3 regions of the Kosakonia cowanii JCM 10956 genome follow, and region 1 is predicted to be linked to each of the others. Evidence: predicted binding sites of a transcription regulator. Region 1 holds the regulator's gene; each other region holds the start of a gene.
The links. The regulator ArgR, encoded in region 1, controls arginine synthesis, uptake and breakdown. The targets are predictions, from matches to a motif close to ANTGAATAAAAATACANT.

Region 1 (4,285 bases):
CCGCCATGCCGTCGCTACGTCAGAATAACCCGCTCGCGACGCATCAGTTAGACAGCGCCGATGAGACGCCTGCGTCCTATAACCCGGCCGTGCGCCGCGCCGCGCCCGCAGTGGTCAACGTCTATAACCGTAGCCTGAACAGCTCCACGCACGATCGCCTCGAAATCCGCACCCTCGGCTCCGGCGTCATCATGGATCAGCGCGGCTATATCATCACCAACAAGCATGTGATTAACGATGCGGATCAGATTATCGTCGCCCTGCAGGATGGACGCGTCTTTGAAGCCTTACTGGTTGGCTCAGATAGCCTGACAGACCTGGCGGTGCTGAAGGTGAACGCTAATTCCGGCCTGCCGGTGATCCCGATCAATGCCAAGCGCACGCCGCATATTGGCGATGTGGTGCTGGCGATCGGCAACCCCTATAACCTCGGGCAGACCATCACCCAGGGGATTATCAGCGCCACCGGGCGTATCGGCCTCAACCCCAGCGGGCGGCAAAACTTCCTGCAAACCGATGCCTCCATCAACCACGGCAACTCCGGCGGCGCGCTGGTCAACTCGCTGGGCGAGTTAATGGGCATCAATACCCTGTCGTTTGATAAGAGTAACGACGGCGAGACGCCGGAGGGGATTGGTTTCGCCATTCCGTTCCAGCTGGCGACAAAAATTATGGATAAGCTGATTCGCGACGGGCGGGTGATCCGCGGTTATATCGGGATCGGTGGACGCGAGATTGCCCCGCTGCACGCTCAGGGCACCGGCATCGATCCGATTCAGGGGATTGTGGTTAATGAAGTGTCGCCAGACGGCCCGGCGGCGCGGGCAGGTATTCAGGTCAACGACGTGATCACCTCGGTGAACGGCAAGCCGGCGGTATCCGCGCTTGAAACCATGGACCAGGTAGCAGAGATCCGCCCCGGTTCAGAGATCCCGGTTGAAGTGATGCGTGACGACAAAAAGCTGACGCTGCACGTCACGATTCAGGAGTACCCGGCCACCAACTGACGGCCATAAAAAAACCGGAGCACAGGCTCCGGTTTCTCATCTCAGCCGCGCTTAGCGGTTGACGAAGTCGACACCAAGTTCGATATCTTTTTTCAGCGTATCCAGCATGCCTTCCAGCGACTGCTGTTCAAACGCGCTGAGCTGGCCAATCGCCTTGCGCTCTTCTACGCCGTTTTTACCCAGCAGCAGCGGCTGCGAGAAGAAACGCGCATGTTCGCCATCGCCTTCAACATAGGCGCACTCAACGATGCCGCTCTCGCCCTGCAGGGCGCGAACCAGCGAGAGACCAAAGCGTGCAGCCGCCTGGCCCATGGAGAGGGTTGCTGAACCGCCACCCGCCTTCGCTTCCACCACTTCGGTGCCCGCGTTCTGAATACGTTTGGTCAGGTCGGCAACTTCCTGCTCGCTGAAGGTCACGCCCGGGATCTGCGACAGCAGCGGCAGGATCGTCACGCCAGAGTGCCCGCCAATTACCGGCACTTCAATCTCTGCTGGTTTCTTACCTTTCAGCTCAGCAACAAAAGTATTGGAGCGAATGATGTCCAGCGTGGTCACGCCAAACAGTTTGTTCTTGTCATAGACACCCGCTTTTTTCAGCACTTCAGCCGCAATCGCGACAGTGGTGTTGACCGGGTTAGTAATGATACCGATACAGGCTTTCGGCGCGGTTTTTGCCACCTGCGCCACCAGGTTTTTCACGATACCGGCGTTCACGTTAAACAGGTCAGAGCGATCCATACCCGGCTTACGCGCAACCCCTGCGGAGATCAGCACCACGTCGGCACCTTCCAGCGCTGGCGTCGCATCTTCACCGGAGAAGCCTTTGATGTTTACATCGGTCGGGATATGGCTGAGGTCTACAGCGACACCGGGAGTGACAGGTGCGATGTCGTAGAGGGAGAGTTCTGAACCTGAAGGCAGTTGTGTTTTCAGTAGTAGGGCAAGCGCCTGGCCGATACCGCCGGCCGCGCCGAGGACTGCGACTTTCATCCTAAACTCCTTATTATGGTTAGCTAAATATATTGTTACTCCGCTGCGGCGACCTTAATTCACCCTGCTAATTATGACAATAAGTGCGCCAAAATAACGCGGCACAGCCCACTGTAGCGATTTTATAAAAGGGTTAAATATGACCGTCAGATCGGCAAGCTAAGCAACTAACTTAACGAGTTTATAATATAGCTGTAGAATTCACCAAAATAACATCATATTTATAACATTTAATTTACTTTTTACTCTTATTTGCGACGTAAGCCACATGCTGATGTCCTTAACGAAAGAATTTGCTAAACTCCGCGCCCTTCCCCATAACTTTTCAGCATATTTATCTGCAGAATGTTTGCATAAAAATTCATTAATATGCATAATAAAGTCGTTTTCACAGCCATATTACGGGTGACTTATGCGAAGCTCGGCTAAACAAGAAGAATTAGTGAAGGCGTTTAAGGCGCTTTTAAAAGAAGAGAAATTCAGTTCCCAGGGTGAAATTGTCCAGGCCTTACAAGAAGAGGGCTTCGACAATATCAACCAGTCCAAAGTCTCACGCATGTTGACCAAGTTCGGCGCGGTGCGCACGCGCAATGCGAAGATGGAAATGGTCTACTGCCTGCCGATCGAGATGGGCGTGCCGACCACCTCCAGCCCGCTGAAGAACCTGGTACTGGACATCGACTACAACGACGCGGTAGTGGTCATCCACACCAGTCCGGGTGCCGCACAGCTGATCGCGCGTCTGCTCGACTCGCTGGGTAAAGCGGAGGGGATCCTCGGCACCATCGCTGGTGACGACACCATCTTCACCACGCCAGCCCGCGGCTTTACCGTTAAAGATCTCTACGAAGCGATCCTCGTCCTCTTCGAACAAGAGCTTTAACCGCGCATTCCCCTCGGTTCCCGCTGAGGGGGAATGTTCGGCATTTCTCCCCTTTCAGGCAACTTTTCACCCCATATCATTTAACAAATAGTGCGATTTTTCGTTTCATTACCCTGCCGCAGCCGATAGCACCGCACAAAAAATCAAAGCAATCTATCTCGCTGATTTTATTAATCCTCGTTAACTAATTCTTCGACTTAAGCAAAATTTTTATGCCGACAGGTTATAAAAAGCGCCGTGCGTTATATGTATTCGGCGCAGTTATAATTAGCTTGGTATTAATTATTCGCGTGATTAGTGTATACTTGATTTCGTGATGGGGGTCACAAAACGAGCCCCTGGAAAAATTCGAAGAAAAGAATACGACGAGGTAAGCATTATGAATATCAAATCATCTATCGCAACTATGGGTATCCTCTCAGCACTCTCATTCGGCGCCTTTGCCGCTGACATGATCAATGCAGACCAGGCGCAAGACCGCCAGTCTCTGGGTACCGTCTCCGTCGGCGCCATCGCCTCTTCACCGATGGACATGAACGCGCAGCTGAGCAAAAAAGCGGAAGAGCAGGGTGCATCCTCCTACCGCATCATTGAAGCGCACAGCGGTGACCGCTGGCACGCGACGGCAGAACTCTACAAATAAGTTTTACCCCAAACCCTATGAATTAATCGCTCAACGGCACCAGGCATAAGAAAAGACGTTTAACCCTTCTCGCCGTTGAGTCTCTCTTACGGAGAACACAGTATGAAACGCAATCTGATTATCGCATCCCTTGGCCTTGCTTCCCTGATCTCATTCGGCGCAAGTGCCGCAACGCTGGTTAACAGCGATCAGGCCAGCAACCTGCAATCCGTAGGCACCGTCTCTGTTTCACAGATTGCCGGTGTACCGATGGATATCCGCCAGGAACTCTCTGCGAAAGCCGACCAGGCTGGCGCAAGCAGCTACCGCATTATTGAAGCCCGCACCGGTTCTCATACCCACGTGACGGCTGAACTGTACAAATAAACCCTCGTCGTCTGTCCGACGACTTGCCCCTGCCTCCCCTGGCAGGGGCTTTTTTTTATCAGAAATAGTAGTGCACCTGCGCGTTGATAGCCTGCTCCGCATCCATGTTGCCAAACCTTGAGTGCGCAACATCAAGCTCAAGATGGAGGTTGTCGCTCACCTGCCCATCAATGCTGGCATGGTAGTGTATGCGCCCGTCACGTTCGGCCTTAACCCGCATATTGCCTGCATCATCATGAAGGATGATATCGCCATCCGCCCGCAGTTCCGTCTCATAATGCCACCCTGCCCGCAGCGTAATCGCCCGATCATCATCGCAGAAGTGTGCCCCCGCCACGATCCCTGTACGCCCCACCCACGGGATCGCGCTCTGACGATGCAGGGAGAGAGGGAGAC
Region 2 (4,285 bases), 1.4 Mb from region 1:
GCTTTGCAGGATCTGCTCCGGGTTGGCGCGCACCTCTTCCAGCAGGGTGTTCAGCGCCTCTTCCAGCTGCTGCTGCTCGGCGTCGGTCATTACGCCAACGGTGACTAACGCTTTGGACCAGGCCACAGAGCCAACGATATCCTGCTCCGCCAGGCGGTAGTCAAAGCGCAAAGAGTCGTTGAACTGTTTGAACCGTTGATCCGCTGCCTGAGTAAAACGCCCGCCCCAAAGTGCCATAATATGCTTCCTTCTTTTTCTACGTTTTGCCGGATGGCGCCTGCGCTTATCCAGCCTACATAAGTGTGTCTGTGATTAAGCCAGAATACGGGTGCCGATTGGCGTGCCGTTAAACAGTGCCGGCAGTTGCTCGGCGTGACGCCAGGAGGCGATATCCACCGGACGACCCAGCGTGCGCGCTGCATCAAGCGCCGCATTCACTTTCACGATCATGCCATCGGTAATAATGCCCTGCGCAATCAGCTGCTCTGCTTTAGCCGCGGTCATCTCGGCAATGCGCTGGCCTTTGCCATCAAGAATGCCGCTCACGTCGGAGAGCAGAATCAGATCCGCGCCAAGGGTCGCCGCCAGCGCCGTTGCTGCCTGATCGGCGTTAACGTTCATCAGCTTGCCTTCATCGGTCACGCCGATGGAGCTGACGACAGGCAGGAAACCGCCCTCCAGCAGGGTGTTAATCAGCGTCGGCGAGCCCGGCTGCGCTAAACCGACATGACCAAGCTCTTCATCCAGTTGGGTGACGCTGACGCTGTCGCCATCGCCAAGGAACAGACCTACCGAAGCGATATGGTGTTTCTTCGCCCACGCCAGCAGCGTTTTGTTGGCGGTGCCCGCCAGCGCGCCGGTAATGATGTCAATCTGATCGGCAGGCGTCACGCGCAGGCCATTCTTCTTCTTCACCGGCAGATTGAGCTGCTTCATTAACTCATCCACCACGCAGCCGCCGCCGTGAACGATCACCAGCGGGCGCTGATGGGCTTCGCGGTACTGCACCAGGGCGGTAAACAAACGCTCCAGCGCTTCTTCGCTATCCAGCAGTACGCCACCGAGCTTAATAATTAATGGATTCATCATCACGCCTGTTCGATTAGATAAGAGACTGGGTTTCAGCATAGCCGAAACGAATATTGGCACACTGCATCGCCTGCGCCGCCGCGCCTTTCAGCAGGTTATCTTCCGTCGCCACCACAATCAGGTGCTCGCCCTGCACGGCAAAGCCGATGTCGCAGAATGGCAGGCCGACCACGTTTTTCAGCGCCGGGACGCCTTTTTCATACAGGCGCACCAGCGGTTTGCCGTCGTAAGCCTGTTTGAACACAGCTGCGATTTGCGCATGGGTCACGCCCGGTTTTAAGCGGCAGGTGATGGTTTCCAGGATCCCACGCGGGAAGCTTGCCAGATGCGGCGTGAAGATCACGTCCGTACCGAGATGCGTGGCGATTTCCGGATGGTGGCGATGGTTGAAGATGCCGTACGGTTGCAGGCTCACTTCACAGAAGCTGTTAGAGAGCGCGGCTTTGCGCCCTGCACCGCTGACGCCGCTGGTGGCATTGATCACCGGCCACTGATTAAGATCCAGCAGGCCCGCATCGATCAGCGGTTTTAACGAGAGCTGCGCCGCCGTCGGGTAGCAACCTGGCACGGCAACCAGTTGCGCCTCTTTGATTTTGTCATGGTTCCACTCCGCCAGGCCGTAAACCGCTTTTTCGAGCAGATCGGCATGCTGATGAGTAAAGCCATAGAAGGTTTCATAAAACGCGGGATCGTTCACGCGGAACGCGCCAGAGAGATCGAACACCACGCAGCCAGCCGCCAGGCAATCCGGCACCAAATCGTGGCTCACTTCGTGGGCGGTTGCGAGGAACACCACATCCACACCGGTCAGAAAATCCTTGATATCGGCCATCGGCTGCAGCGGCAGATCAACAATGCCCTTCAGCTGCGGATGTAAATCGGAGAGACATTTTCCTGCATCATTACTTTGCGCAGAAACCGTCAAAGCGGTTATGTTCATATGAGGATGGCGATTTACATAGGACACAAGTTCTGCGCCGGCGTAACCGCTGGCACCCACAATTAATGTGTTCAACATCGGTGCGGTCTACCTTCTTACGTCATGTTCGGATCTGGAAGGGTGCGTTCTCCCTCCCGCGTCGCTGAGCAAAGTCGCCTTACGGGTTCCCATACGCTCAACATTATTGTATTTTTATGCACATTTACTGCATGAATATTGATACTATCACGAACTCAGGTATGTCAACAATGAAAATGAATTTGCCGCCATTTATCGAGATCTACCGCGCCCTGATTGCCACTCCGTCGATCAGCGCAACGGAAGAAGCACTCGATCAGAGTAATGCGTCTTTAATCAATCTGCTGGCAGGATGGTTTGGCGATCTTGGGTTCACTGTTGAAGTGCAGCCGGTACCCGGCACACGTAACAAATTCAATATGCTTGCCAGCGTCGGTAGCGGCGCGGGCGGGCTGTTATTAACCGGCCATACGGACACCGTGCCGTTTGACGATGGGCGCTGGACGCGCGATCCCTTCACCCTGACCGAGCACGACAACAAGCTCTACGGCCTTGGCACAGCGGATATGAAGGGCTTCTTCGCCTTTATTCTTGATGCCCTGCGTGACGTCGATGTGACAAAACTGAGCAAGCCGCTCTACATCCTCGCCACCGCCGATGAAGAGACCAGCATGGCGGGCGCGCGCTACTTCTCTGAGAATACGCAGCTGCGCCCGGATTGCGCGATTATTGGCGAGCCGACCTCACTGCAGCCGGTTCGCGCCCATAAAGGCCATATCTCCAACGCCATTCGCATTCTTGGTCAGTCCGGCCACTCGAGCGATCCGGCGCGCGGCGTCAACGCCATTGAATTGATGCACGATGCCATCGGCCATATCCTGACCCTGCGCGACAACCTGAAAGCGCGTTATCACTACGAGGCGTTTACCGTTCCCTATCCGACGCTTAACCTGGGACATATTCATGGTGGTGATGCGGCAAACCGAATCTGCGCCTGCTGTGAATTACATATGGATATTCGCCCGCTGCCGGGGATGACGCTCGACGATCTCAACGGTCTGCTTAATGAAGCGCTGGAGCCGGTCAGTTCGCGCTGGCCGGGCCGCCTGAATGTCTTTGAACTCCATCCACCGATCCCCGGTTACGAATGCCCGCCCGATCATCAGCTGGTGGAAGTGGTGGAAAAACTGCTCGGCGTCGAAACGGAGGTGGTGAACTACTGCACCGAAGCGCCGTTTATCCAGACTCTCTGCCCGACGCTGGTCCTCGGCCCTGGCTCCATTAACCAGGCGCACCAACCGGATGAATACCTGGAAACGCGCTTTATTAAGCCAACGCGCGAGCTTATTACTCAGGTTGTGCACCATTTCTGTTGGCATTAAGCGCGACAAAACAGATGAATACTCCCCTCTGCTGAGGGGATTTTTATGCGCCAAAATAGTGCATTTCATAAGCGAAACTTATCTGCAGCGAAGGGTGTTAACTTTCATAAATTCCCGTGATTTATTCGTTTGCTGAACCGATTTCGCCGCAATTGACGTAGTGAGTTTTACGTGGCTTTATAAAAGACGGTGTCTTATATCTGCTCAACGGCGGGTATAACAAAACAAAATGAGATGGGGTGTCTGGGGTAACATGAACGAACAATATTCCGCGTTGCGTAGTAATGTCAGTATGCTCGGCAAACTGCTGGGAGATACCATCAAGGATGCACTGGGCGAGAACATTCTCGACCGCGTCGAAACAATCCGTAAGCTGTCCAAATCTTCTCGCGCTGGCAACGAAACCGACCGCCAGGCACTGCTCACTACCCTGCAGAATCTCTCTAATGATGAGCTGCTGCCGGTGGCCCGCGCATTCAGCCAGTTTCTGAATCTGGCGAACACCGCCGAGCAGTACCACAGCATTTCAGCGAAAGGCGAAGCGGCCAGCAACCCGGAGGTGATTGCCCGCACCATCAGAAAGCTGAAAGACCAACCTCATCTCAACGAATCCACCATTATCAATGCGATTGAATCCCTCTCGCTGGAGCTGGTACTGACCGCGCATCCGACGGAGATCACGCGTCGCACCCTCATCCACAAGATGGTGGAAGTGAATGCCTGTTTAAAACAGCTTGATAACAGCGATATCGCCGATTATGAGCGCCACCAGCTGATGCGCCGTCTGCGCCAGCTGATCGCCCAGTCCTGGCACACGGATGAGATCCGCCGCAATCGCCCAAGCCCGGTTGATGAA
Region 3 (4,285 bases), 430 kb from region 1:
AGGCAGGCGGCCGCGTTTTGACGGCATGCGGTAGATAGGATACTGGAACTCGCCCTGCCGGGTGTGGCGCGCCTGCACCACCGGCGTGTAGTAGCCGGTAAACTGCACGTTGCCGTAGTTGTCTGTGCCTTCCATCTGCCAGGCGTCAATGCCGAACTGGCGCAGCGAGCGGGTATCGCCCCCGGCGCGCAGCCAGGCTTCAATGGCGTTATAGACGCTGCTCTGGTTGCCATAAAGGCGCGGTGCAGAGCCTCTGATCTGGCTCACCTGCTCGGAGAAGTCTCCGGCATTGATCGGTGCGCCCACGGCGTCAGGCTGATTAACGAGGGAAAAAGGCTGAGAGAATTTTCCGTCTTTATACTGTTGACCGCGATCGGTCGGTTTAGAAGAGCAGGACGCGAGAAGTGCCACCATCGCGCCTGTGAGTACGAACTTAGCCCAACGTGCTTTCATTGTTTCTCATCTTTTGGTTAACCCCAAGCCGGATGAAGATAACAAACCGCTGTGGCTAATGAAATGCACAAGAACATTCCGACACCAGTTTTGTTTAAATCTTAAGCACATTGTGTTGTTTTTAAACATAAAGTCCTTAAATCGACAAATGTCGCAAAAAAAGGTTGCATCAAATCGTCTACGGCGTATAGTGCGCTTCCACGGACGCGGGATGGAGCAGCCTGGTAGCTCGTCGGGCTCATAACCCGAAGGTCGTCGGTTCAAATCCGGCTCCCGCAACCAATTAAAATGTGGAAGAAAGAAAAAGTTTACATGATGGAAGTGTAAACAGACGGACGCGGGGTGGAGCAGCCTGGTAGCTCGTCGGGCTCATAACCCGAAGGTCGTCGGTTCAAATCCGGCCCCCGCAACCAACACAATAAACACCTTAACGGGTGTTTTTTTGTTTCTGGCGTTTGTAAAAGCGCGCAGCAAACAAGAGAAAAAAATGGCGCCCTTCGGCGCCATACTGTTATCCCCTTCTCGCCAGCGTCGCGCCATCCGCGAAGTAGGCTTTAATCCCTGCCAGAATCGACTCTGCGACTTCCTGCTGGAATTTTGCGGTCTTGAGCTTACGCTCCTCCTCCACATTACTGATAAACGCCGTCTCAACCAGAATCGACGGGATATCCGGCGCTTTCAGCACCGCAAAGCCCGCCTGCTCGACGCTGTTCTTGTGCAGGTTATTAACGCGCCCCAGCTTATTAAGCACCGCTTTGCCAAACTTCAGGCTGTCGTTGATGGTCAGCGACTGCACCATATCGAACATGGTGTGATCGAGATAGCGGTCACCGCTTTTGCTTACGCCACCAATCAAGTCCGCCGCGTTCTGCGTATCCGCCAGATATTTCGCGGCTGTACTGGTCGCCCCTTTGGTCGACAGCGCGAAGACGGAGGAACCATGCGGCTGGCGGCTGCTGAAGGCATCGGCGTGAATCGAGACAAAGAGGTCGGCGCGCTGCTTCTGCGCTTTCGCCACACGCACCTTCAGCGGAATAAAGACATCCTCGTTGCGGGTCATATAGGACTTCATATTGCCCTCTTTCTCGATCAGCGCATGCAGACGGCGGGCGATTTGCAGCACCACATCCTTCTCACGGGTTTTATATTTCCCCGTCGCCCCCGGATCTTCCCCGCCATGGCCGGGATCGAGCATGATCACAATTGGCCGGTCGCGCCCGGCTTTTCCCGGCTGAGGGCCGCTCTGCGCGGGCGGCACCTGCTTATCAAGATCGCCCTGGTTGTACTCTTCAAGCAGCGCCAGCAGCGGATCCTGCACATCCTGCGCATTCGCCGGATAGAGATCCATCACCAGACGCTCTTTGAAGCCTGCGACCGGCGCCAGCGCAAAGAGTTGCGGTTTCACATTCTGCTTAAGTTCAAACACCATGCGCACCGTCTGCGGATCGAACTGACCCACACGGGCTGATTTGATAAAGGGATCGTCACTGCGAATCTGCGTTCCCATGCCCTTAAGCACGGAGTTGAGGTGAACGCCTTGCAGATCCACCACCAGACGGTCGGGATTGCTCAAGGCGAACTGTTTGTACTTCACCACGCGGTTCGATTCCACCGTCACACGGGTATAGCTCGACGCAGGCCAGACGCGCACGGCGACCACCTGACTGACGGCGGCCAGGCCAACCTGGCTCACGCTTAATAACCACATCGCCCCCGCACCCTGTAATAATTTGCGGCGGCTCAGCGCTGAATGACTTCCCGACATGCTTCTCCCGAGCAATTTGTTTAAATAATGCTTAACGTCAGAATTGACGGAAAACTTTAGCGAATGATGCATAAACTGTCATCTTTTAAAGGGTAAACATATGTCTGGCGCTATGCTTCACAAAGACGGGAGAATCCTGGGTTAAGAAAATTTGTGCTTGCAGCGAAGGCAATAAAAGAATAAAAATACACTTTTTACGAATAATCATGCAGTGAGGACAGGCCGTGGTCAAAGAGCGCAGAACCGAACTGGTGCAGGGATTTCGCCATTCCGTTCCCTATATCAACGCCCATCGGGGAAAGACATTCGTCATCATGCTCGGGGGTGAAGCCATCGAGCATGAAAACTTCTCCAGCATTGTCAACGACATCGGCCTGCTGCATAGCCTCGGAATCAGGCTGGTGGTGGTCTATGGCGCGCGCCCGCAAATCGACGCCAACCTTGCTGAACATCACCACGAACCGATCTACCACAAACACACCCGCGTTACCGACGCCAAAACCCTTGAACTGGTGAAACAGGCCGCAGGGCTTTTGCAGCTGGATATCACCGCACGGCTGTCGATGAGCCTCAACAATACGCCGCTGCAGGGCGCACACATCAACGTGGTCAGCGGTAACTTTATTATTTCGCAGCCGCTGGGCGTTGATGACGGCGTTGACTACTGCCACAGCGGGCGTATTCGCCGTATTGATGAAGAGGCGATCCACCGCCAGCTCGACAGCGGCGCGATTGTGCTGATGGGGCCGGTTGCAGTCTCCGTGACCGGGGAGAGCTTTAACCTCACCTCCGAAGAGATTGCCACCCAGCTGGCGATCAAGCTGAAAGCGGAGAAGATGATCGGTTTTTGCTCGTCGCAGGGTGTCATGAATGATGAAGGCGAAATTGTTTCTGAACTGTTCCCTAACGACGCGCAAGCGCGTGTCGAAGAGCTGGAGCAGCGCGGCGACTACCACTCCGGCACCGTGCGTTTCCTGCGCGGCGCGGTAAAAGCGTGCCGCAGCGGCGTGCGTCGCAGCCACTTAATCAGCTATCAGGAAGATGGCTCGCTGTTGCAGGAGCTCTTCTCCCGCGACGGTATCGGCACGCAGATTGTGATGGAGAGCGCCGAGCAGATCCGCCGCGCCACCATTAACGACATCGGCGGCATTCTGGAACTGATTCGCCCGCTCGAGCAGCAGGGCATTCTGGTGCGCCGCTCCCGCGAGCAGCTGGAGATGGAGATCGATAAGTTCACGATCATTGAGCGCGACAACCTGACTATCGCCTGCGCGGCGCTTTACCCCTTCCCGGAAGAGAAGATTGGCGAGATGGCCTGCGTGGCCGTGCATCCTGATTATCGCAGCTCGTCACGCGGCGAAGCGCTGCTGGAGCGCATTGCGTTGCAGGCGCGGCAGATGGGGCTCAGCAAGCTGTTTGTGCTCACCACCCGCAGCATTCACTGGTTCCAGGAGCGCGGCTTTACGCCGGTGGATATCGACTCGCTGCCTGAAACCAAAAAGCAGATGTACAACTACCAGCGGCGCTCAAAAGTGCTGATGGCCGATCTGACCTGATTCACGCCCCGCCCTGTGCGGGGCGTTTTATTTCAGGGCGCTGAACAGCGCTTCAAGACCGCTGCGCCGCTCGGTGCGGGTGGCAATCGCCTGGCCCAGCACGCGCTCATCGGCATAGAGCGACAGCCGTTTACGTGCGCGAGTAATCGCGGTGTAGACCAGCTCTCGCGTCACCACCGGCACGTTTTGCGCAGGCAGGATCAGCGCGGCGTGATCGAACTCCGAGCCCTGCGATTTATGCACCGTCATCGCCCAGGCGGTTTCATGCTCCGGCAAACGGCTCGGCTGCACCGACTTGATCTTCCCGCCGGGTAGCGGGAACCAGACGCGCATCCCCTGCCCCTGATCCAGCGCAATGCCGATATCACCGTTGAACAGCCCCAGCGCGGAGTCGTTGCGCGAAATCATCACCGGCCTGCCGTGATACCAGCGCGAGAAGGGCTGGCGGGTAATTTTACGCTGACGCACCAACGCCAGCTCAAGCCGTTCATTCAGCCCGCTGACGCCAAAC

Region 2: argC (N-acetyl-gamma-glutamyl-phosphate reductase) is a predicted target of ArgR. The motif match lies at 2,213-2,230, and genes of this name have one in related genera.
Region 3: argA (amino-acid N-acetyltransferase) is a predicted target of ArgR. The motif match lies at 2,393-2,410, and genes of this name have one in related genera.

The regions. Positions count from the first base shown of each region.
Region 1 is NZ_CP019445.1:1,622,212-1,626,496, forward strand. It holds gene degS (outer membrane-stress sensor serine endopeptidase DegS) at 1-1,007, shown strand, start outside; gene mdh (malate dehydrogenase) at 1,059-1,997, opposite strand; gene argR (transcriptional regulator ArgR) at 2,410-2,880, shown strand; gene yhcN (peroxide/acid stress response protein YhcN) at 3,260-3,523, shown strand; gene yhcN (peroxide/acid stress response protein YhcN) at 3,626-3,889, shown strand; gene BWI95_RS07540 (S6 family peptidase) at 3,948-4,285, opposite strand, start outside.
Region 2 is NZ_CP019445.1:190,187-194,471, forward strand. It holds gene argH (argininosuccinate lyase) at 1-237, opposite strand, end outside; gene argB (acetylglutamate kinase) at 313-1,089, opposite strand; gene argC (N-acetyl-gamma-glutamyl-phosphate reductase) at 1,103-2,107, opposite strand; gene argE (acetylornithine deacetylase) at 2,278-3,429, shown strand; gene ppc (phosphoenolpyruvate carboxylase) at 3,683-4,285, shown strand, end outside.
Region 3 is NZ_CP019445.1:1,192,762-1,197,046, forward strand. It holds gene mltA (murein transglycosylase A) at 1-453, opposite strand, end outside; tRNA gene BWI95_RS05610 (tRNA-Met) at 659-735, shown strand; tRNA gene BWI95_RS05615 (tRNA-Met) at 790-866, shown strand; gene amiC (N-acetylmuramoyl-L-alanine amidase AmiC) at 965-2,218, opposite strand; gene argA (amino-acid N-acetyltransferase) at 2,443-3,774, shown strand; gene recD (exodeoxyribonuclease V subunit alpha) at 3,802-4,285, opposite strand, start outside.